Regions from separate parts of the Luteibacter flocculans genome, predicted to be linked through region 2. Evidence: predicted binding sites of a transcription regulator. Region 2 holds the regulator's gene; the other holds the start of a gene.

Region 1 (10,981 bases), 1.3 Mb from region 2:
CAAAGATCGGCGCGGCGGTAGCCACCCAGCGCCATGAAGGCCAGCCACTGCCCGTTGGTGGCGAGGCGATCGGCGATCTCGAACGGTTCCAGCCAAACGCGGTGGGCGGGCCCCTCGTTGTCGAACGCGAAAGGCTCATCTTCCGCGCCGATGCGCACGAGGCCGCCGCTCACGGAACGAAACCGCCCGGTGGCTCCGGGCGCAGGCGCAGGCCATTCCGGATCGAACGCCGGCTTCAACGGCGACTGCGCGAACAGATGCTGCACGTCCATCACCAGCAATTCCTGATGCTGTTCCTCGTGCGCGAAGCCCAACAACACGAGCGCTTCCAACTCGGCGGATACGTCACCCGCCAGCCAGGCGCGCATATGCCGGTCCACGTGTTGGCGATAGGCCATCACCTGGTGGATGGAAGGACGGGTCAGCAGGCCACGCATCGGTCGCGGATGCCGCGGGCCGATCGCCTCGTAGTACGAATTGAAGAGGTAACCGAACTCGGGATCGAATACCTCGTAGCCCGGGACATTCGGCCCGAGCAGGAAGGTCTCGAAGAACCAGGTGGTGTGCGCCAGATGCCATTTCGCCGGGCTGGCATCCGGCATGGACTGCACGACCATGTCCTCCGGCTCCAGCGCCGCGACCCGTCGCTCCGTGCGTGCACGCACGGTCTCGTAGCGGTCGGCCAGGGAAAGCGCCGTGGCCTGGCGCGCCGAGGTGACGGCGTCCGTGGGGCTGTCGATGAGGTCGTGCATGAGCGGCTCCTTGCGCTGCATCAGTCGGGGGTGTGCTCGATGCGCACGCGGTCGGGATAGAAGGCGAGATGACCCCGGATGGCGGTCACGGCCTCGTAGGGCTCTTCGTAAGTCCATATCGCCGTGATCGCCCGCTCCTCGTTGCCGGGCAGGCTGTAATACGAGGCTTCGCCCTTGTACGGGCAATAGGTGTGGTGGTCGCTGCGGCGCAGCGAGGCCATGTCGGCATCCTCGCGCGGCACGTAGAACACGGGCGGATAGCTGGCTTCCGTGAGCACCAGCGCGCGCCGGGTATCGACGACCACACGATCGCCGTCGCGCACCACGACCCTGCCCTTGGCAGGCTCCACCGTGATCGGATGATCGGGGCCGGGAATCTTATGGGGACGTGAAGACATGAGGCGCTCCTTCTGAGGGGGAGATCGAACATCCTGCGAGCCGGCACGGACGAATCCAAGCCGACGCGCTGGAACAGGTGAAGTTACCGATTCGCAAAGATCGGTTCTTGGACTTTCCCCACGAGTCGAGCCGAACCACGCGACCGGGGCGTCTTCACGCAGAAAAACCCGTCTGCCCACGCGGCTTTACATGCGAGCGGTCTGGCGCCTTACCATGACCCCATGGGGATCCGGCAACTAAACTTCTCGCCTTTCATGCCGATATGACCAACGTATTGCAGGTGGCGGGAGGGTCACCCATGAAAGTGCTTCTCGCCGCAGCGGCGGTCGTCGCGGCCCACGCGCTCGCCCTGACGATCATGCCGTCCTACGGCATGGCGGCGTCGTACGTGTTTTTCTTTTCCTCGGCTGCGTTGGCGATGGCGAGCGTCGTATTCGCCTGGCAGCGCTCGGGAACGCCGCGGGATCGCCGCTGGTGGCTGCTCTTCGCCAGCCTGGCGCTCTGGACCGTGGGTATGTCCCTGTCCGCTCGCCAGAACTACGTGCTGGAAAATTCCAATCCGGCGCCCGGCGACAGCATGTTCTTCTACATCCTGTACGTACTGCCGGTGCTGGTCACAGTGTCGTCGGCGCCGGTAGCAGCGCGGAAGCACTGGGCGACGGTGATCGATCTGGTGCTCGCGTCGCTGCTCGGGGTGCTGTTCTACGTGCGCACCTTCTCCATCGTGTCGCTCGAAGGCGCCATGGGCACGAAACAGGCGCTCGAAGTCGCCTACATGCTCGATTTCGAGAACGTGTGCCTCGCGATCGCTGCCTTGTTGCGCTATATCGCCACCGACCGCGCCGACGATCATTTCTTCTTCCGCGGCGTAACGGCGTTCTTCGTCACTTATGCGTTCTCCGGCTTCTTCTACAACCATTTCGTGGCACTCAACGGGCATCCGGAATTCGGTACATCGAGCTGGGATGCGCTGCTCGACCTGCCGTTCCTGGCGCTCTTCGCGTCCGCGGTCACACGGCAGCCGCGGCGGCATTGGCATCCTCCGGTGTACGTCATTCGCTTCGTGCAGAGTGCGAGCCCCACGTTTCTCGCCATGAGCGTGCTCGGTTTCGGGTTGATGGTGATTCCGGGCTATCCCACGCTGGGCATCGTTGCCGCCGTGGCCGCCGTGGTCGGTATCGGACTGCGCGGGTCGCTCGTGCAGGTCAGCCTCGTGGAAGAGGAATATCGTCTGGAGCGCAGACGCGACGAACTGCAGGGCCTGGTCTTCGTGGATAGCCTGACCGGCCTGGCGAACCGTCGCGCGCTCGACGAGCGCCTGCTCCGCGAATGGCATCGCCCGGGACAGCGCGATCCCATCGCGCTGCTGATGATCGACGTCGATCTGTTCAAGGGCTACAACGACCGCTACGGCCACCTCGCAGGCGACGACTGCCTGCGTTCCATCGCCACCGGTCTGCTCGGCAGTGGACTGCGCGCCAGCGATTTTCTTGCACGCTTCGGTGGCGAGGAATTCGCAGTGATCGCGCCCGGCACCCACCTCGGCGACGCAAAGGCCCTGGCCGAAGACCTGCGCAGCCACATCGAGCGCATGGCGATCGCGCATCCTTCGAGCCCCTTCGGCATTGTCACGATCAGCATCGGTGTCGCCATTGCGCGACCGAGTGCCGACGGTGGCCCACTCGATCTGCTCAACGCAGCGGACAGGGCGCTGTATCGCGCCAAGCAGGCCGGACGCAACCGCGTCGGCGCGCCCGAAGGGCCGCCCCTGGATGCCGCCCGACCGAAAAATTCGCGCCAATTGGTTTAACCCGTTTTGGCCCCCTGCCGCGTTTCACCGTCATGTCCCCCCAACAAGGCCATGCACGATGAACACGCTACGCGTCACCCTGCCCCTTCTCTTTGCCGGCCTCGTGGTAGCCGCAGGGGCGACGGCCTCCGGTGGCATGCCCGCGCACACGGCGCATGCCCGTACCGAAGCAGGCACCGATTGCCTGCCAGGCCCCGCTCCGTACGGCGCTATGCAAAGTGCGCCCATGCCCGCGCCGGCTGCCGCCCCGGCACCGCCTGCACCTCCGGCAGTCATCGAGCTGGCGCCCTCGCCCGCTCCCGCTGCGCCGCCCGCCAAGATGATGGCCCGCGCGGGGCTCGTCGCATCGGCTGCACCGGTCGGCCAGATGGTCGCCGCGTTCGACGCCAACACGGAGAACTATGCGCATCGCGAGGCGAATCCGGTCCATCTCGCCGCGACCGATCCTGTGTCCACCTTCAGCATCGACGTCGACACCGGCTCCTACACGAACGTGCGGCACATGTTGAACGCCGGCCGCTTGCCTCCCGCAGACGCGGTGCGCACGGAAGAATTCATCAACTACTTCAACTACGGCTATGAACCGCCGCGTACGCGCGACGTGCCGTTCAGCGTGTCGACCGAACTGGCGGCGTCGCCGTGGAATCCGGAACGGCAGTTGTTGCTGGTGGGCATTCGCGGGTACAGCGTGCCGCCGAGTGAGATTCCCGCGGCCAACCTCGTCTTTCTCGTCGACGTGTCCGGCTCCATGGACGAACCCGACAAGCTGCCGCTGCTGAAGGCTTCGCTCAAGCAGATCGTGCCCCGTTTGCGCGCGCAGGATCGCATCTCGCTGGTGACTTACGCAGGTGCGACCTGCGTGGCCTTGCCGTCCACACCGGGCGACCAGCACGCCACGATCGTGGCCGCCATCGACGCCCTGGGTGCCGGCGGTTCCACCAACGGCGCGGCCGGTATCGACCTTGCCTACGCACAGGCGGCGAAGGGCTTTATCAAAGGCGGCGTGAACCGCGTGATCCTCGCCACCGACGGCGATTTCAACGTGGGCACGGTGGGTGTGCAGGCGTTGAAGGATCGCATCGCGGACAAGCGCAAGAGCGGCGTCGCGCTCACGACGCTCGGTTTCGGCGAAGGCAACTACAACGACGAGATGGCCGTGACGCTGGCCGACGTGGGCAATGGCAGCCATCACTACATCGACAGCCTCGACGAAGGCCGGCGCGTGCTGGTCGACGAGATGTCGGCGACGCTGCTGACGATCGCCAAGGACGTGAAGATCCAGGTCGAGTTCAACCCCTCGGTGGTGACCGAGTACCGCCTGATCGGCTACGAAAAGCGTCTGCTCGCACGCGAAGATTTCAACAACGACGCCGTCGATGCCGGCGAGGTTGGCGCAGGTGCCAACGTCACCGCACTCTACGAAGTCACGCTGAAGGGAAGCAAGGCACCGCGCATCGATGCCCTGCGTTACGGCGACGCGCCGTCGACAGGTCGCTCAGGCGAACTCGCCCTCCTTCGCCTGCGTTACAAGTTGCCCGCCGGAGGTCCGAGCAAATTGATCGAGCGGCCGCTCGGCGCGGAGCCGGCGACGCAGGAGAGCGAGCGGTTGCGCTTCGCCGCGGCGGTGGCGGCCTTCGCGGAAAACCTTCGCGGTGGCAAGTACGTCGACGGGTTCGGTTACGACAAGGTCGCGTCGCTGGCCCGTGGCGCCATCGGCAAGGACGACGGCGGCTATCGCGCCGGCTTCGTCCGGTTGGTGGACATGGCCGGCGGGCTCTCCACGACACCGGTCGCGAACACCGAACGCTAAAAGGTGACCCACTCTCCCATGTGTGGCGCCGATGCCGTAACCTCCCCGGCCATGGATGCACCCGTGGCCGACGATGGCGGATTGATGCTCGCATGGGCGGGTGGGGACACGGCTGCCTTCGATCAGCTCTATGCCCGGCACAAGGGGCCGCTGTATCGCTTCCTGCTGAAGACGGTGAAGGACCGCGCGATCGCCGACGAACTGTTCCAGGAAACCTGGAGTCGCGTCATCGGTGCTCGCGCGCGCTACCGGCCCGAGGCAACGTTCCGCACCTGGCTGCTGCAGATTGCGCACAACCTGGCCGTGGACAGCTTTCGACGACGTCGACCGCAGGCCGGCGTCGAGGAAACCGAGGCGGTGTTCGCCGCACAGGCCGCGCCGGAGCGCGAGCAGCCGGATCACGCGCTCTCCGATTTCGAGCTGCGTCGCCGCATGCAGCGCGCCATCGACCGCCTTCCCGACGAACAGCGCACCGTGTTCGTGCTGCGCATGGAAAACGAACTTTCCCTGGAGGACATCGCCATCGTGACCGGCGTGGGCAAGGAAACGGCGAAGTCGCGTCTGCGCTACGCCATGGCCCGCGTCAAAGAACTCGTTGCCGAATGACATGAATCCGAACACGCCCCCGCCAAGCGACGACGATCTGCCCGAGGAGCGCGAACTCGCAGCGTTGTACGCGCGCCTGCCCAAGGCAGAGCCCGATGCGGCACTGGATACCGCCGTGCGCGCCCAGGCTATCGGCGCGACACCACGGGTGCCGGCACGCCGTCGCGCTCCGTGGCTCGTGTCGCTGGCGTCGGCCGCCGCGCTGGTCCTGGCCGTCGGCATCGGTTGGCGACTGCGCGACGTGCCTCCGCCGCCCGCCGTGCTGCCCGCCACCCCTGCGGCCAATGACGCGGCTCCCGAGCCCGCGCAAGCACCCGCGTCGACGGACGAAGTGACGACCGCAGCACCCCCACCCTTGGCGCCGGCACCCGCTATCGCGCCCGCCCCGGCCTTCGAGGCACCAGCGAAACCGTCGCCGGTGCCTCGACATCAAGCCAGTCGCATGGCGAGTCGTGTCGCCAGGGCGAACACGTCGAACGACGTGTCGACGTCGGCTTTGGCGCCCGCACCGGCACCGATGTCTGCGCCGATCATTTCCGCGGCCCCTGCGCCAGCTCCTGCGCCGCCGGCTCCACCAGCGCCTCCCGCCCCTCCCGCAGTCATGGCCGCACCGGCGCCGGAAGCGCTGTCGGGCACGCTCGCCGAGACGGCCCCCGCGCCTGTCGAAAAATCAGCGGAGGCACAACTCGGCCCCGACGATCGGGTGGGCCAGATTCGCCAACTGCTGGGTGACGGACAGCGCGAAGAAGCCCTGCGGCGCCTCCGCGATCTGCGTCGACGCTACCCGCACTACGAACTGCCGCAGGACCTGCGCGACCTCGGGAACCCTTGAGTCTTGACCGCGCGCCTGGACACCCTCGCTGCGCCGTGGCGGCACGAGGAAGACATCAAGAAGAGTCGTTTCCTCGCCCAAGCGGCGCCGATCGGCTCGCCGGACGAGGCGCTGGCCTGGTTCAGCGCCGTCAGTGACGTGTCCGCCACGCACAACTGCTGGGCCTACCGGATCGGCGACGCGTACCGGTTCAACGACGACGGCGAACCCGGCGGCACGGCAGGGCGTCCCATCCTGCAGGCCATCGACGGTCAGGGCTACGACCGGGTCGCGGTGGTCGTCACGCGCTGGTACGGCGGCATCAAGCTCGGCGCTGGCGGTCTGGTGCGCGCCTACGGCGGTGCCGCGGCAGAATGCCTGCGCCTGGCGCCCCGCTTGCCCATCGTCGCCACCGGACACCTCGTCATGCACTGCGAGTTCGCCGATCTGGCGATCGTGACCGCCCGGCTGCGCGACATGGGCGCCACCGTGGAACGGGAGATCTTCACGGCCGACGGCGCGGAACTCGACGTGAGCGCCCCGCTGGACGACCTGGACGCCATCGCGGCGCGGGTGATCGATCTGTCCCGTGGGAAAATACGACCACGGCGGCCCTAGAAGCCCGTTGGCCCATGTTGAATACCGAACTCGCCGGCCCCATTCGTTGGCGAATTGCCTGAAGAAACCGACGAACGCATGAGCGAAGAACGCAGGGAGAAGTCGCGCCGCATCGGCGCGCTGCGCAACCTCTGGCCTTTCCTGAAGCCGCACAAGCGTCTGGCTATCGGTTGGCTGGTGTTCCTCGGCATCTCGTCCAGCGCGTCGCTGCTCCTGCCCGTGGCAGTACGGCACATCATCGACAACGGTTTCCTGGCCTCCAACGTCGCCACGATCAACGGCACGTTCCTTGGCCTGTTCGGCGTCGCGGTGGTGCTCGCCCTCGCCACGGCGGCTCGCTACTACTGCATCGCCCTGCTCGGCGAACGGTCCCTGGCGTCGCTGCGCACGTCGCTCTACGAGCACGTGATTCAACTGGACGTCGGCTTCTACGAAAGCACGCGCGTCGGCGAACTGACCTCGCGTCTCGGCACAGATACCGAGGTGGTCCAGACGCTCGTAGGATCGGGTATCTCCGTGGCCTTGCGCAGCGCTGTGATGCTGCTGGGCGCCGCCGCCGCGATGGCCTGGACCAGCCCTCGCCTCGCCGGCCTCACCGCGCTCGTGATTCCCGCCGTGATGCTGCCGATCCTCATCTTCGGCCGGCGCGTGCAGAAGCTCTCGCGACACAGCCAGGACCGCATCGCCGATGCCGCCGCCGTCGCGAATGAAACGTTGAACGCCGCGCAGGCCGTGAAAGCGTATGCGCGCGAGCCGATCGAAAGCCGCCGTTATGCGAGCGCGATCGCCCTCGCCCTTGCCACGGCGCGTCGCCGCATCGGCATGCGTTCGTTGCTGACAGCCGCCGTCATCGTGTTGATCTTCGGTGCGATCACGCTGGTGCTCTGGGCGGGTGCGCGTGACGTCATCGCGGGCGACCTCGCCCCCGGCGTACTCAGCCAGTTCGTGCTCTACGCCATTTTCGCGGCCGGTTCGGTCGCCGGCCTCTCGGAAGTCTGGGGCGACGTGCTACGCGCCGCGGGCGCCATGGAACGCATCGGCGAACTCTTCGCGGAGCGCGCCGTCATTCGCACGCCGGATGCCCCCGAGGTGCTGCCGCGCCCGGTGACGGGCTCGCTGCGCTTCGAGCACGTGGAGTTCCGCTATCCGTCGCGGCCGGACGTCGCCGCGCTGTCCGACTTCGACCTCGACATTGCCGCGGGAGAAACCGTGGCGCTGGTCGGTCCGTCGGGCGCGGGCAAGAGCACCGTCTTCAGCCTGCTGCTGCGTTTCCATGATCCGCTGTCGGGCGCCATCCGCTTCGATGGCGTGGACCTGCGCGCGCTTGCCCTGCCCGAGCTGCGCGGCGCCATCGCCCTGGTGCCGCAGGAAACCGTGATCTTCGGTGGCAGCGCCGCCGACAACATTCGCTTCGGCCGCGCCGATGCCAGCGACGAGGAGGTCCGCGAGGCGTCACGCCTGGCGGAAGCGGACGGCTTTATTTCCGCGCTGCCCGAAGGCTACGGCGCTGCGCTCGGCGAGCGCGGCGTCCGTCTGTCAGGCGGACAGAAGCAACGCATCGCCATCGCGCGCGCGATCCTGCGCGACGCCCCGCTGCTGCTGCTCGACGAGGCGACGTCGGCGCTCGACGCGCAGTCCGAAGCGGCCATCCAGCAGGCGCTCGAACGCCTGGAGAAGGGTCGCACCACCCTGGTCATCGCGCATCGTCTCGCAACGGTGCAGCGCGCCGACCGCATCGTGGTGATGGACGGCGGACGCATCGTTGCCCAGGGCACCCACGAGAGCCTGCTGGCGGAAGGCGGCCTCTACGCGGAACTGGCCCGCCTCCAGTTCGTGGCGTGATGCCAAGTGTGACAACGCGACCTACCGCGTTCTCGCACCCTTGACGGCTCGCCACCTAGTTTCGCGGCATGGATAGCGACCTGCTGCTGCCGCGCCCGGAAGGCCTGTACTGCCCCGCTGGCGACTTCTTCATCGATCCCATGCAGCCTGTGGCGCGCGCGGTGGTGACGCACGCGCATGGCGACCATGCGCGTTCGGGTAGCGGGCTCTATCACGTGGCGGCCGCCGGGGAAGGCTTGATGCGCGAACGGTTGGGCGCGGCATCCGTCGTGCACGCCCATGCCTGGCGCGAAGCGTTCGCTCTGGGTGATACGCGCGTGTCGTTCCATCCGTCGGGGCATATTCTCGGCGCGGCGCAGATCCGCATCGAAGGCTGCGGCAAGGTGGCCGTGGTATCCGGCGACTACAAGCGCGATCCGGACCCGACCTGCACGCCGTTCGAACCCGTGCCGTGCGATGTCTTCGTCACCGAGTCCACCTTCGGCCTGCCCATCTACCGCTGGCCGTCGATGCGCCAGGTGGTCGACGAAATTCTTGGCTGGGTCGACGAATGCGCCGCGCGCGGAGTCGCTGCCGTGCTGTTCTGCTACGCGCTCGGTAAGGCGCAGCGTCTGCTGGCCGAACTTGCGACCCGCAGCGAGCGCACGGTCCATCTGCATGGCGCGATGCTGCGGCTCGTCGCGCTGTATCGCGAGGCCGGTGTACCCATGTTGCCGACGGTGCCGGTGAGCGAGTCCGCGCGCGGCAAGGACTTTGCCGGCGAACTGGTGATGGCGCCACCGTCGGCGGCGGGTTCGCCGTGGATGCGCCGCTTCGGCAAGGCCTCCACGGGCTTCGCGTCGGGGTGGATGCAGGTGCGCGGCGCCCGACGTCGGCGTGGCTACGACCGCGGCTTCGTCGTTTCCGATCACGCCGACTGGCCGGGTCTTTTGCGCAGCGTGGCGGACTGCGGCGCCAAACGCATCTATGTCACCCATGGCGACGGTGAGGCACTGATCCGCCACCTGCGCGAGAACGGTCACGAAGCGTTCCCCCTGCGTTCGCTGGGAGGCCAGATGCCTGACCTTCGCAGCAGCGAGGAAGGTGATTGATGCGCCGCTTCGCTGAGTTGTTCGAAGCGCTCGATCGCACGGCATCCACCGCCGCCAAGCGCGACGCGATGGCGAGCTATTTCGCGGAGGCACGCCCCGAGGATGCCGCCTGGGCGGTCTACGTGCTTGGCGGTGGCAAGCTCAAGCGCACGGCGACCGCCACCGAACTGCGCCTCGCGCTCGCCGCGGAAACCGGCTACGCGGACTGGTTGATCGACGAGAGCTACCAGCACGTCGGCGACCTCGCGGAAACGGTTGCCTTGATGCTGCCCGCGTCGGAGGCGGCCGAAGGCGACACACCGTTGCATGTCTGGATGGAGGCGCGTCTGCCGTCGTTGTCACGTCTGGAGACATCGGAGCGCGTGGAGATGTTGCGCGAATGGTGGCGATCGCTGCCGCGCGAACAGGTCTTCCTGGTCAACAAGCTGCTGACCGGATCGTTGCGCGTCGGCGTCTCGCATCGGCTCGTCGTACAGGCCCTGGCGCAATGGGCGGCGTTGCCTTCCGATCTCATGGCGCATCGCCTCAGCGGCACCTGGAAGCCGTCGGCCACAGCGTTTCTCGCGTTGGCAGAACCGGAGCGTGCCGACGAGCACGCGGGCGAACGCCCTTACCCGTTCTTTCTCGCGTCGCCGCTCGAACAGGAGGTGACGGCACTGGGTGCGGTCAATGAATGGCTGGCCGAATGGAAATGGGACGGGATCCGCGCACAGTTGATGCGTCGTGCTGGCGGCGCCGTGCTGTGGTCACGCGGTGAGGAAAGGCTCGACGGACGCTTTCCGGAAATCGAGCTGGCAGCCATCGATCTGCCCGAGGGTTGCGTGGTGGATGGCGAAATCCTTGCCTGGATGCTCGATGAAGATCATCCGCTGCCTTTCGCCGCTTTGCAGAAGCGCATCGGCAAACTCAAACCCGGTGCCAAGTTGCTGGCCGACACGCCCGTGCGACTGATGACCTACGACCTGCTCGAATGGGAAGGCCAGGATCTGCGCGAGCGTCCGCTCGTCGAGCGTCGCGCACGACTGGCTGCGCTGATCGAAGGACGGGGACCGACCTTGATGCTCTCGCCCTCGGTGGAAACCACTACCTGGGACGCACTCGCCGCGGTGCGCGGCGAATCGCGCGAGCGACGCACCGAAGGCTTGATGCTGAAAAAGCTGGATTCCCCGTACCGCGTGGGACGCAAGCGCGGCGACTGGTGGAAGTGGAAAGTCGATCCGTACACGGTCGATGCCGTGCTGC
Region 2 (10,981 bases):
CCGCCGCGGTGCGCGTCACCCTCGGCCGACAGATCGTGCAGGAAATCGCCGGCCTCGGGACGGAAGTACCTGTCATTACTTTGGCGCCGGAACTGGAGCAGATCCTGCTCCAGTCCCTGCAGGGTGGCGGTCCTGCCGGCGCGGCCGTCGAGCCGGGTCTTGCGGATCGCCTCCAGCAGAGCGTCGCGGACGCCGCGCGGCGTCAGGAAGCGGCGGGGGAACCGGCCGTTTTGTTGGTCTCGCCGGCACTTCGTCCGTGGTTGTCGCGCTTCACGCGGCATGTGGCCCAAAACCTGCATGTACTCGCCTACAACGAGGTTCCGGACAACCGTCGCGTCAAGCTGGTGACGGCCCTCGGGCGATAGGAATGAGACGCCGCGCGAAGAATAGGCGCGCGGACCGAACGAACATGGTGGCGCCTGGGAAAGAGGCGCCAGGACAAAGACAGGATCGAACGCATGAAAATCAAACGATTCGTTGCTCCCGACATGCGCCAGGCCATGCGCCAGGTCAGGGACGAACAAGGCCCGGACGCCGTGATTCTGTCGACGCGCCGCCTGGATGAAGGCATCGAGATCATCGCTGCGCTGGATTACGACGAAGCACTGGTGCGCGAGGCCGGCTTCGGTGTCGACGCGCCGAAGCGCGACGAGTCGCCGCTGCGCGCCCTGCGCGATGACGCCGAGCGCGCCGCACGCATCGATCAGGCCCGCGCCGCCACCGCGGCGGCCGTCGAACGTGCCGCGAAGGGCGGGGCACCGGCCAGCCAGACGAACACCAATGCTCCGCAGCGTCAATCGAGCGCGGCGCTGGCCGCCAGCGTCGCAGACGTGGTGCGCGCCGCCACCGTCACGCCCAATAACGATGCCGCCGTGAACGGCGTGCGTGCCGAGATCAACAACCTGCGCGAGATGCTCGAAGTGCAGCTCTCGACGCTGGCCTGGAACCAGATGGATCGCGAGCAGCCGCTGCGCGCCCGCGTGCTGCGCGAGATGACCCGGCTGGGCATCGACGCCGACGTCGCTCGCGCGCTGTGCGCGGAACTGCCGCCGGGCATGACGCCCGAGCAGGCGCGTTATCTGCCGCTGGGCATTCTTTCGCGCAACATCCGTACGAGCGGACGGAATTTCGACACGGTCGGCGGCGGCGTCATCGCGCTGGTCGGTACCACCGGCGTCGGCAAGACCACCACCATCGCGAAGCTCGCCGCGCGCGCGGTGCTGCGTCACGGCGCGTCCAACGTTGCCCTCATCAGCACGGATCAGTACCGCATCGGCGCCGGGGCACAGCTCGAACACTATGGCCGCCTGCTCGGCGTGCGCGTGTTCAACGCGCAGGATGCCAACAGTCTGCGCAACGTGCTGCTCCAGCTGCGCGGCCGCAACACGGTACTGGTCGACACGGCCGGGCTGGCGGGCAACGATCCGAAGCTCCAGCAGCAGTTCGAGACGCTGCGTGCGACCTCGGATCTGCGCGTCTGTCTCGTACTGGCGGCCAACGCGCAGGCGCAGGCCATCGACAACGCGGTGCGCGCCTATGCGCCGCTGGCTCCGCAGAGCGCCATTCTCACCAAGCTCGACGAGGCGCCGCTGATCGGCGGCGCGCTGTCCGCACTGATCCGCCACGGCCTGCCGCTGGACTACACCACCGACGGCCAGCGCGTGCCCGAGGACATTGCGTCCGCCGATGCGCGCAAGCTGGTCTGCCTGGCTGCGCAGCTCGTCAAGCAGCGCAGCGACGAACCCGACGACGCCATCCTCGCCGACCGCTTCGGCGGTGTGGCGCCGGCCCTGGCTTGACCCTCTTTCTCTTCAACCGCAACCGACTCCCACGGCAGTGACTTACTTCATGAGCACACACGTCGATTCCACCCAGGCCGCCGGGCTCCACTGGCTCGCCGATCGCCGCCCCACCCGCAGCATCGCGATTGCCGGCGGCAAGGGCGGCGTGGGCAAGACCACGGTGGCGGTCAACCTCGGCATGGCGCTCGCGATGGGCGGCCGTGACGTCCTTCTACTCGACGCCGATCTCGCCATGGCGAACGTCGACGTCCTGCTCGGCCTGCAGCCGACCCGGCACCTGGGTCACATGCTGGAAGGGGAGTGCGGCATCGAAGACCTCATCCTGCAGGCCGCACACGGCCTCAAGGTGATCCCCGCCACGTCGGGCGCGCGTCGCATGGCGCAGCTGCCGAACATCGAACACGCGGCGGTGATCCGGGCATTCGACGAATACCCGCTGGCGCCGGAGTACCTGATCGTCGACACGGCGGCGGGCATCTCGGACAGCGTCTCCATGTTCGCTGCGGCCTCGGACGAGGTGGTGGTGGTGGTCTGCGACGAGCCGGCCTCGCTCACCGACGCCTACGCGCTCATCAAGGTCATGAGCCGCGAGTTCGCGGTTAACCGCTTCCGCATCGTGGCGAACATGGTTCGCCACGCCCAGGAGGGGCGCCAGCTCTTCGAGAAACTGTCCCGGGTGACCAATCGTTTTCTCGATGTTTCCTTGGATTTCATGGGCATGGTTCCGCACGACGAGTACCTGCGCCAGGCGATCCGCCGCCAGTCGGCGGTGGTCGATGCCTGGCCCAGCAGCCGGTCGGCGGTCGGATTCAAGAATTTGGCCAGGTCGGTCGATACATGGGGTGAACCCGAACCCCGTGCACAGGGCCGTATTGGCTTCTTCGCCGAACGGTCCCATCAGGGGGGGGGGCTACCACTGTGAGCGTTGCGACCGAATACCTTGAGATCACGCGCATCCCAGCGGATGAACTGGTAAAGACCCACGCGCCGCTGGTGCGCCGAATCGCCTATCACCTGATGGGCCGGCTGCCGCCAAGCGTGGATGCAAACGACCTGATGCAGGCCGGAATGATCGGACTGCTTGAGGCCGCAAGAAATTACTCGCCGACTCGCGCGGCCAGCTTCGAAACCTATGCGGGTATCCGCATACGTGGCGCCATGCTGGACGAACTGCGCAAGACGGATTGGACTCCGCGCTCCGTCCACCGGAAGTTGCGCGAGGTCGCGGAGGTGACGAGGCAGATCGAAAACGAGACGGGTGGCGACGCCGAAGACGCGGAAGTGATGAAGCGGCTGGGCATCGACGCCATGGAATACAACCAGATCCTGGCGGACGCGGCGAGCGCGCGGTTGTTGAGCCTGACGGCGCCCGAAGGCGACGAAGGCGCGGCGATCGACGTGGTCGACCCGGACGCGGCCGGTCCGGAAGGTACGTTCGAGCAGGAAGGCCTGCGTGGCGCACTGGCGCAGTCCATCGACGGATTGCCCGAGCGCGAGAAGCTGGTCATGTCGCTGTACTACGACGAAGAACTCAACCTGAAGGAAATCGGTGCGGTGTTGGGAGTGAGCGAATCGCGGGTATGCCAGATCCATGGCCAGGCCCTGATTCGACTCCGCGCACGCATGTCGGGCTGGAAAGACAAGCAGTGACGGCACCCGTAGTGACGTCGCCGAAAAAGAACACGCGGTAGCAAGGCGGAGAGAACGTTTTGGACAAGAACATGAAGATTCTCGTGGTGGACGATTTTTCCACCATGCGACGCATCGTCAGGAATCTGCTGGTGGAGCTTGGCTTCACCAACACCCTGATCCAGGAAGCCGAAGACGGTAATGCCGCGCTGGCGATGCTGCGCGCGCAGCCGTTCGACCTGGTGGTCACGGACTGGAACATGCCGAACATGACCGGCATCGACCTGCTCCGCGCCATTCGCGCCGACGCCGCCCTGAAAGCCATGCCCGTGCTGATGGTGACGGCGGAGAACAACCGCGATCAGATCATCGCGGCTGCACAGAGCGGCGTGAACGGCTACGTCGTCAAGCCCTTCACGGCGGTCACGCTGAAGGAAAAACTCGACAAGATCTTCGAACGACTCGCCGCGGCCGCGGGCTAAGGAACGACCATGAACACCGTGATTTCCCCTGGCCACGACGTGGCGCCCGAACTGCGCGAGCTGCTGGATGCGAACGATCCCGCCTCGGTCGAGGAGGCCCTCGATCGCCTCCTGCGCAGCCGTGAACAGCACCTCTTCATGGCGCTGGGCCACTTGGCCCGCGACCTGCACGAATCCGCGCGCCGGCTTGCCGCCGACATCTCGCACGATGGTGTGCCGGGCAACATGAGCGATGCGCGCAAGCACCTGCGCGACGTGCTCGAGATGAGTGCCCAGGCTGCCCATCGCACCCTCGATTTCAGCGAAAAGCTGCGCCCGCAGGCACAGGCGCTCGCCCGCCAGGCCGACGAGGTGCTGGTGCTCGATCACGCCGACCCCGCCTTCGCCACCAGCGCCACGGCGCTTGCCGTGCGCGTGGGCGACTTCGCCCAGAGCTGCGACATCGGCTTTGGCGAAATGGTCGAGGCGCAGTCCTGGCAGGATCTCTCCGGCCAGCGCGTGGCGCAGGTCGAAGCGTTCATGGCCAAGGTGGAATCGTCGCTGGTGGAGCTGGTGCGCCTGACCGGCACGCTGGCCGGTGGTGCCGCGCCTGCTGCCGAAAAGGTCAGTCAGGACGAAGTGGACCGCCTGCTCAGCGAATTCGGCTTCTGAGCGCCCTATGAGCGTGGAGCTGGACAACGAGCTGCTCAACGTCTTTTTGATCGAGGCGCGCGAGCTGCTGGAAAGCCTGGGCGAACAACTCGTGGACCTCGAGTCCTCGCCCGGCGACGTCGACCTGTTGAATGCGGTGTTCCGCGCGTTCCACACGGTGAAGGGCGGTGCAGGCTTTCTTGGCCTGAACCCGATGGTGGAGCTGTGCCATCGCGCCGAAGATCTGCTCAATGAAGCCCGCAACGGCGCGATCGTGCTCAATGCCGGTTTCATGGACGCGCTGCTGGAATCGCTCGATCTGCTCAACGACATGATGCGGGCCGCCGATGGTGGCCTGCCAATTGAAGCTGCGCCGCGCTCGTTGCTCGACCGCCTGCTCATTCCCGGCCGCGCTGCCACAGCCCCTCCGGTGGCCCTGGCGCCACCCACCGCCGCGCCAGTCAGTGCGGCGCCCACTTCGCGCGCCTACGATCCCATCGAAGACGAATTCGAGGCGATGCTCGACGCGGCGCGCAATGAGCGCGAGCCTACTCCGGCATCGTCTGGCCCGATCTCCGACGACGAATTCGAAGCGCTGCTGGATTCCCTCTACGGCACCGGTGCTCCCGGTGCCGAAGGCGCTGCGAGCTCGCCGAACCCGGCACCGGCACCCGCCGCTCCTGCCGCACCTGCTGCGACGACTGCCGATCCGAACGCGATCAGCGACGACGAATTCGAAGCCTTGCTCGATAGTCTGCACGGTACCGCGGCACCGGGTGTCGTCCCAGGTGCTGCCGTGATTGCTGCTGCGCCGGCACCCGCACCCGCACCCGCTCCGCCGCCGACACCCGCGGAACCGGCACCCGCCGCTCCCGCGGCGCGCGCCGCAGCGCCGACGGAAAAGCGCACCGCGTCCACTGCCGACACCACGGTGCGCGTCGATACGCATCGTCTCGACGGGCTGGTGGATGCCGCGGGCGAACTCGTCCTCGTGCGTAACCGCCTCACCAATCTTGCGCCGCGCGGCACGAACGACCCGATGGAGCGTGCCATCGGCGAACTCGAGCGCGTGGCCGAAGACCTGCAGAACGCCGTGCTGCGCATGCGTATGCAGCCGGTCGGCAAACTGTTTTCGCGCTTCCCGCGCATCGTCCGCGATCTGGCTCGCCAGCTCGGCAAGGACATCGAACTGGTGACCGAGGGCGAAGAGACCGACATCGATCGTACGGTGGTCGAGGCCCTCGCCGATCCGCTGGTCCACCTGCTGCGCAATGCGGTGGATCACGGCATCGAGATGCCCGACGTCCGCGCTGCCGAGGGCAAGCCACGCAACGGTACCGTGCGCCTCGCTGCGGGTCAGTTCGGCGACCGCATCGTCATCACCGTGACCGACGACGGCAAGGGCATGGACCCCGAAGTGCTTCGTCGCAAGGCGGTAGAAAAAGGGCTGATGGATGCGGAGCAGGCGGCGCGTCTCGACGAGCGCGAATGCTACGAGATCGTGTTCCGTCCCGGCTTCTCCACGGCCAGTCAGGTCTCCGACATCTCCGGTCGCGGCGTCGGTATGGACGTCGTCAAGACCAAGATAGTGGAACTCGGCGGCACGTTGTCCATCGATTCGCGCGTGGGTCACGGCAGCACGGTGCGTCTCTCCGTTCCGCTTACCCTCGCCATCCTGCGCGTCCTCATGGTGCGCGTCGGCCATCGGCTGCTGTCGTTGCCGCTTTCCAATGTGGCGGAAGTCTTCGAGCTGGCTCCCGGGCAAATCCAGGAACTCGACGGCCGTGTCGTTGCTGCGCATCGGCAGCGCGCCCTCCCGCTCGTCGATCTCGGTCGCTGGGCGGGCGCGGCGGGGAAGGGCGGCCACGTGGTCGTGGTGCAGATCGGGCATCAGACGCTCGGCTGCCTCGTCGATGAAGTGCTCGGCCGCGAGGACGTCATGGCCAAGCCGCTGGGTCCGTTCCTCAAGGACGTGCCGGGTATCGCCGGCGCCACCATCACGGGCGATGGCCGTATCTCGCTGGTGCTCGACCTCTCCGGTCTTGCCGATGACAGTGGGCAGGTGCTGCCCTCGCTGAGGATGGCTGTCTGACATGGATCTCGTGAGCGTCGTCGGTACGATCCTGGCCTTCGTGGTCATCATCGTGGGTACCATCCTCAAGGGCTCGAGCCTCGACGCCCTGTGGAATCCCGCCGCCTTCGTCATCGTTTTCCTCGGTACGTTCGCGGCACTGCTGGTGCAGACGCCCGGAGCGGTCCTCAAACGCGCCTGGAGCATGCTGCCCTGGGTATATCGGCCACCGGATATCGAATCGGAAAACCTCGTCAGCCGCATCGTCGGCTGGAGCGAGATTTCGCGTCGCACGGGCCTTCTTGGCCTCGAGCCTTCGATCGAGCGCGAGACCGACCCCTTCATCCGCAAGGGTCTGCAACTGCTCGTGGACGGCACGGAGCCGGATGCGATGCGTTCGGTGCTGGAAGTGGAAGTGCTCGCGCGCGAGCACACCGACATCGAGGCGGCCAAGGTCTACGAGAATGCGGGCGCCTATTCCCCCACGATGGGTATCATCGGTGCAGTCATGGGTCTCATGTCCGTGATGCAGAACCTCGCCGAACCGAGCAAGCTGGGCCACGGCATCGCCGCGGCCTTCGTGGCCACGATCTACGGTATCGGCCTTGCCAATCTGCTGGCTCTGCCCATGGCGTCGCGCCTGAAGGGCCTGGCGCGGCAGCGTTCGCAGATGCGCGAGATCCTCGTCGAGGGTCTGGTTTCCATTGCGCAGGGTGACAACCCGCGCCATATCGAAAGCAAGCTGCAGGGTTTCCTGTCGTGAAACGCAGGCACCAGGAAGAACACATCAACCACGAACGCTGGGCGATCCCTTATGGCGATCTGATCACGTTGCTGCTCGCGCTGTTCGTGGTGATGTACGCGGTGTCGGCCGTGAACGAAACGAAATTCCGCGTCATGGCGCAGTCGATCAACGAGGCCTTCAACGGCACCGGCAAGGTGATCGAGCCGATTCGCGAAGCCACACCGGCGGCACAAGTACCGTTGCCGAACCAGTCGCGTGCGCCGGCTGCGGCCCCCATCGCACGGATCGACGTGCCCATCCCGCCGCGCAATCTGCCTCTTCCCGGGCACGAAGGCGCAGCGACGGAGCGTCAGGAGGCGGCGAACGTCAACACTGCCACGGCCGCGAACACCAGCGTGGGCAAGACCGAAGACGCCAGCCTCAGCCAGATCTCGGACGAAGTGAAACGGGCGATGCGTCCGTTGATCGACAAGAACCTCGTCAACGTGCGGCAGACAGCCGACTGGCTCGAAATCGAAGTGCGCACGGACATCTTGTTTCCCGTCGGCGTTGCCAAGCTCCAGCCGCCTGCGGAAGATGTGCTGCGCAAACTGGCGGGCATTCTCGGTCCGTTCCCGAATGCGATGCGCATCGAGGGCTATACCGACAACACGCCGATTGCGACGGCGCTGTTCCCTTCCAACTGGGAGCTGTCGGCCGCGCGCGCGGCGACCGTCGCGCGTCTACTCACGATGTCGGGCGTCGATCCGCACCGGGTAGGCATCATCGGCTGGGGCGAGTTTCGGCCGAGTGCAGACAACGCAACCGAAGACGGTCGCAATCGCAATCGTCGCGTACTCATCGTGGTCATGAGCGACAAGGCCGCACCGGCCCGGTTCTACAGCGATGCGGACCGCGTCGATCTCACGGCGACGCCGGTCGGCCAGCATGCCGCCGCCGCGAGCAGCGTGTCGTCGACGGAAGCGAGCCGGGGTGCCGCCGCTCCGACGGCCGGTGCCGCGCGATTCGCGCCCTCGGCGGAGGCGCACTGATGCGCATCTGGGCGATATCCAATCAAAAGGGCGGCGTGGGCAAAACCACCACCACGGTGGCGCTTGGAAGCCTGTTGGCGCAGTCCGGTCAACGCACCTTGCTGGTCGACATGGACCCGCACGCATCGTTGTCCGGCTACATCGGCGTGGAAGGCGGGGCACACGGCAGCGTGTACGACCTGTTCGGCGTGGGCGGCAACCCGCTTCCCGTGCGCACGCTCGTTCACGGCACGAAGTGGGACAGGCTCAGCGTGCTACCGGCATCGGCGGCCATGATTACCCTCGATCGTCAGCTCGGTACCCGTCCGGGCATGGGTCTTGTGCTGACGCAAGCGCTGGCTGAACTCGCGCCCGATTTCGACCATGTACTGTTCGATTGCCCGCCCACGCTGGGCGTCCTGATGGTCAATGCACTGGCGGCGAGCGACCGGCTGCTCGTGCCGACGCAGACCGAAGCGTTGGCGCTGGCCGGCCTCGAGCGGATGCTGCGCAGCCTGTCGATGATCGAGCGCTCCCGTGGCAAACCCATGCCGCGCACGATCGTGCCGACGCTTTACGATGCCCGGACGCACGCATCTCGGGCGTGCCTCGCGCAATTGCGTGAGCAGTACGGCGATGCCGTGAGCCAGGTTGTGATTCCGACGGATACGCAGATCCGAGAAGCCAGCGCGGCCGGCGTGCCGTTGGCGTCGTGGCCTGCCGCGCGCCGTGGCGGCTTGGCGTATCGCCAGTTGCTCGACGAACTGCTGGCCCTTCCGTCCGCGTCTGTGACGGACGCTGCCGCGTGATGCGTACCATGCACGACGCCGAACAGCTCGTCGCCGACTACCTCGCGGAGCTGCTGACGCCGGCTGCGCATGCCGTGCCTGCACCCGCGCCATCGTCCGACGTCAAGGTCGTGGCGATCGAGCCGTGGCGCGGCAGCGTCGCCACGGCGGAAAAGGCTTGCCGCTATCTGCTGTGCGTGGCGGCGGGCGTGAAACTCGCCGTACCCATGGACGACGTGACGCATCTGCTGCCGATGCCTCCGTTGACCCCGCCGAACATCACGAACCCCATCTGCCTCGGCCGCTGGCGGCATCCCAGTGGCGAAGCCCGGGTAGTCGATCTCGCGGCCGTGCTCTCTCCGGACATGGCGGGCGCACCGGTGACGACGCTCGTGATCCTGCGCGACCGCATCTGGGCGCTGGCCTGCGTGGTCGACGAGGAGACGGTGGACATATCTCCCGACGCCATCCAGTGGCGTGACGGTGCGACCACCCGCCCCTGGCTGGCGGGTATGTCGCTTGAACCGAAGTGCGGCGTGGTAGGTACCACGGCGTTGATCGAATGGCTGGAAAAGGAGTTGGGACCATGACCTCATCCCTCCATGATGGACGCGGCGCCTGGCTCGGCTTCTCGTTGAAGGGCCAGCGCTATGCGGTATCACTCGCCAGTGTGCGCGAGGTGATTCGCCCCGGCGGCATCACGCCCGTGCCGGGCGCCCCCGAGGACGTGCTCGGCATCGTGAACCTGCGCGGGCAGATCGTGCCGGTGCTCGACGGTCGTCGTCGCTTTGGACTCGACCTTGCCACCGAGGCTGACGATGATGACGCGCGCCGCGTGATCGTTTTCGACGAAGGTGGCACGGTGGTCGGCATGCGCATCGACGTCATCGGCGAGATGCTCACCTTCGATCCCGACGACGTGGCGCCGCCACCGCCCGGTCGCGCCGAACGGCGCGACGACCCCGTCAGCGGCGTCGTCACCCGCGACGACGGCTTCATCGCCCTCGTCGACGTGCCGAAGTTGTGCCGCGCCTGAGCAGGCGGCGGTGATGGTCCCGCAGACGATGGCGTCGTCCGCGGGTTCGCCGTGCCGCGCTCGCTGTCATCGATCCGGTCCCTGCGACGTACGCGGGGTACGCCCTGCGCCGCTTCGAAAACCGCGCGCATTGGGTTACCGTGTGCCGCGACCTCACGGAGTCCCGCCTGCATGAACGCCGCCATCGGATACGTGCTGATCGCTCTTGCGATCCTCAACCTCGTCGGGCTGCTGCTCCTGTTCCGCCGCGTGGGTGGTGGCGCCTCGGCGGCCCCACGCAGTGAACCCTCAGCTCAGCCCGTCCCGCCGGCTGCCGCCCCACCGGAGCCTGTCATCGCGGAGGACGTACTGGCGAACATGCTTCGCCGGCTCGATCACCGCCTGGGCGATATCGAGGACCAGGTCCGCCGTACGCCGACGTTGTCGGCGGCAGGCGACCACGGCGCGACCTCCGATCGCGCGCTGGCCCTCGCGCAGCGCCTCGCTCGGCAAGGGGCGTCCCCGCAGAACATCGCGGAGACCTGCGGCATTTCGCTGACGGAAGCCGAACTCCTGCACCGGTTGCACGCGCCCCAGTAACGCCGGAGCACGACGCGTCCGGCGGCTGGTCGCCGCGTTCGTGTACGCTTTGCGGCCGGCAGCGACCCCAGGCGACTCCCCATGGCACTCAAATCCACGGTCTTCAAGGCTGACCTGCAGGTCAGCGACATGGACCGGCACTATTACCAGTCCCACGCGCTGACGATCGCCCAGCATCCGTCGGAAACCGACGACCGGATGATGGTGCG

What was found. Region 2 encodes FliA, which starts transcription of late flagellar genes. Its sites were predicted from a motif close to TAAAGTTTNNCNNNCNNNGGCCGATAA; they were not measured.
Region 1: the regulator FliA is predicted to act here: its motif matches at 1,389-1,415, upstream of IM816_RS07545 (GGDEF domain-containing protein).

The regions. Positions count from the first base shown of each region.
Region 1 covers NZ_CP063231.1:1,780,626-1,791,606, reverse strand. The annotation lists gene egtB (ergothioneine biosynthesis protein EgtB) at 1-752, opposite strand, end outside; gene IM816_RS07550 (DUF427 domain-containing protein) at 773-1,150, opposite strand; gene IM816_RS07545 (GGDEF domain-containing protein) at 1,450-2,961, shown strand; gene IM816_RS07540 (vWA domain-containing protein) at 3,020-4,771, shown strand; gene IM816_RS07535 (RNA polymerase sigma factor) at 4,823-5,377, shown strand; gene IM816_RS07530 (hypothetical protein) at 5,379-6,209, shown strand; gene IM816_RS07525 (IMPACT family protein) at 6,213-6,806, shown strand; gene IM816_RS07520 (ABC transporter transmembrane domain-containing protein) at 6,885-8,648, shown strand; gene IM816_RS07515 (ligase-associated DNA damage response exonuclease) at 8,717-9,739, shown strand; gene IM816_RS07510 (ATP-dependent DNA ligase) at 9,739-10,981, shown strand, end outside.
Region 2 covers NZ_CP063231.1:3,083,966-3,094,946, reverse strand. The annotation lists gene flhA (flagellar biosynthesis protein FlhA) at 1-365, shown strand, start outside; gene flhF (flagellar biosynthesis GTPase FlhF) at 459-1,799, shown strand; gene IM816_RS13320 (P-loop NTPase) at 1,849-2,724, shown strand; gene IM816_RS13315 (RNA polymerase sigma factor FliA) at 2,721-3,452, shown strand; gene cheY (chemotaxis response regulator CheY) at 3,512-3,913, shown strand; gene IM816_RS13305 (protein phosphatase CheZ) at 3,923-4,564, shown strand; gene IM816_RS13300 (chemotaxis protein CheA) at 4,572-6,635, shown strand; gene IM816_RS13295 (flagellar motor protein) at 6,637-7,377, shown strand; gene motD (flagellar motor protein MotD) at 7,374-8,390, shown strand; gene IM816_RS13285 (ParA family protein) at 8,390-9,178, shown strand; gene IM816_RS13280 (chemotaxis protein CheW) at 9,178-9,747, shown strand; gene IM816_RS13275 (chemotaxis protein CheW) at 9,744-10,193, shown strand; gene IM816_RS13270 (DUF2802 domain-containing protein) at 10,365-10,772, shown strand; gene IM816_RS13265 (YaeQ family protein) at 10,854-10,981, shown strand, end outside.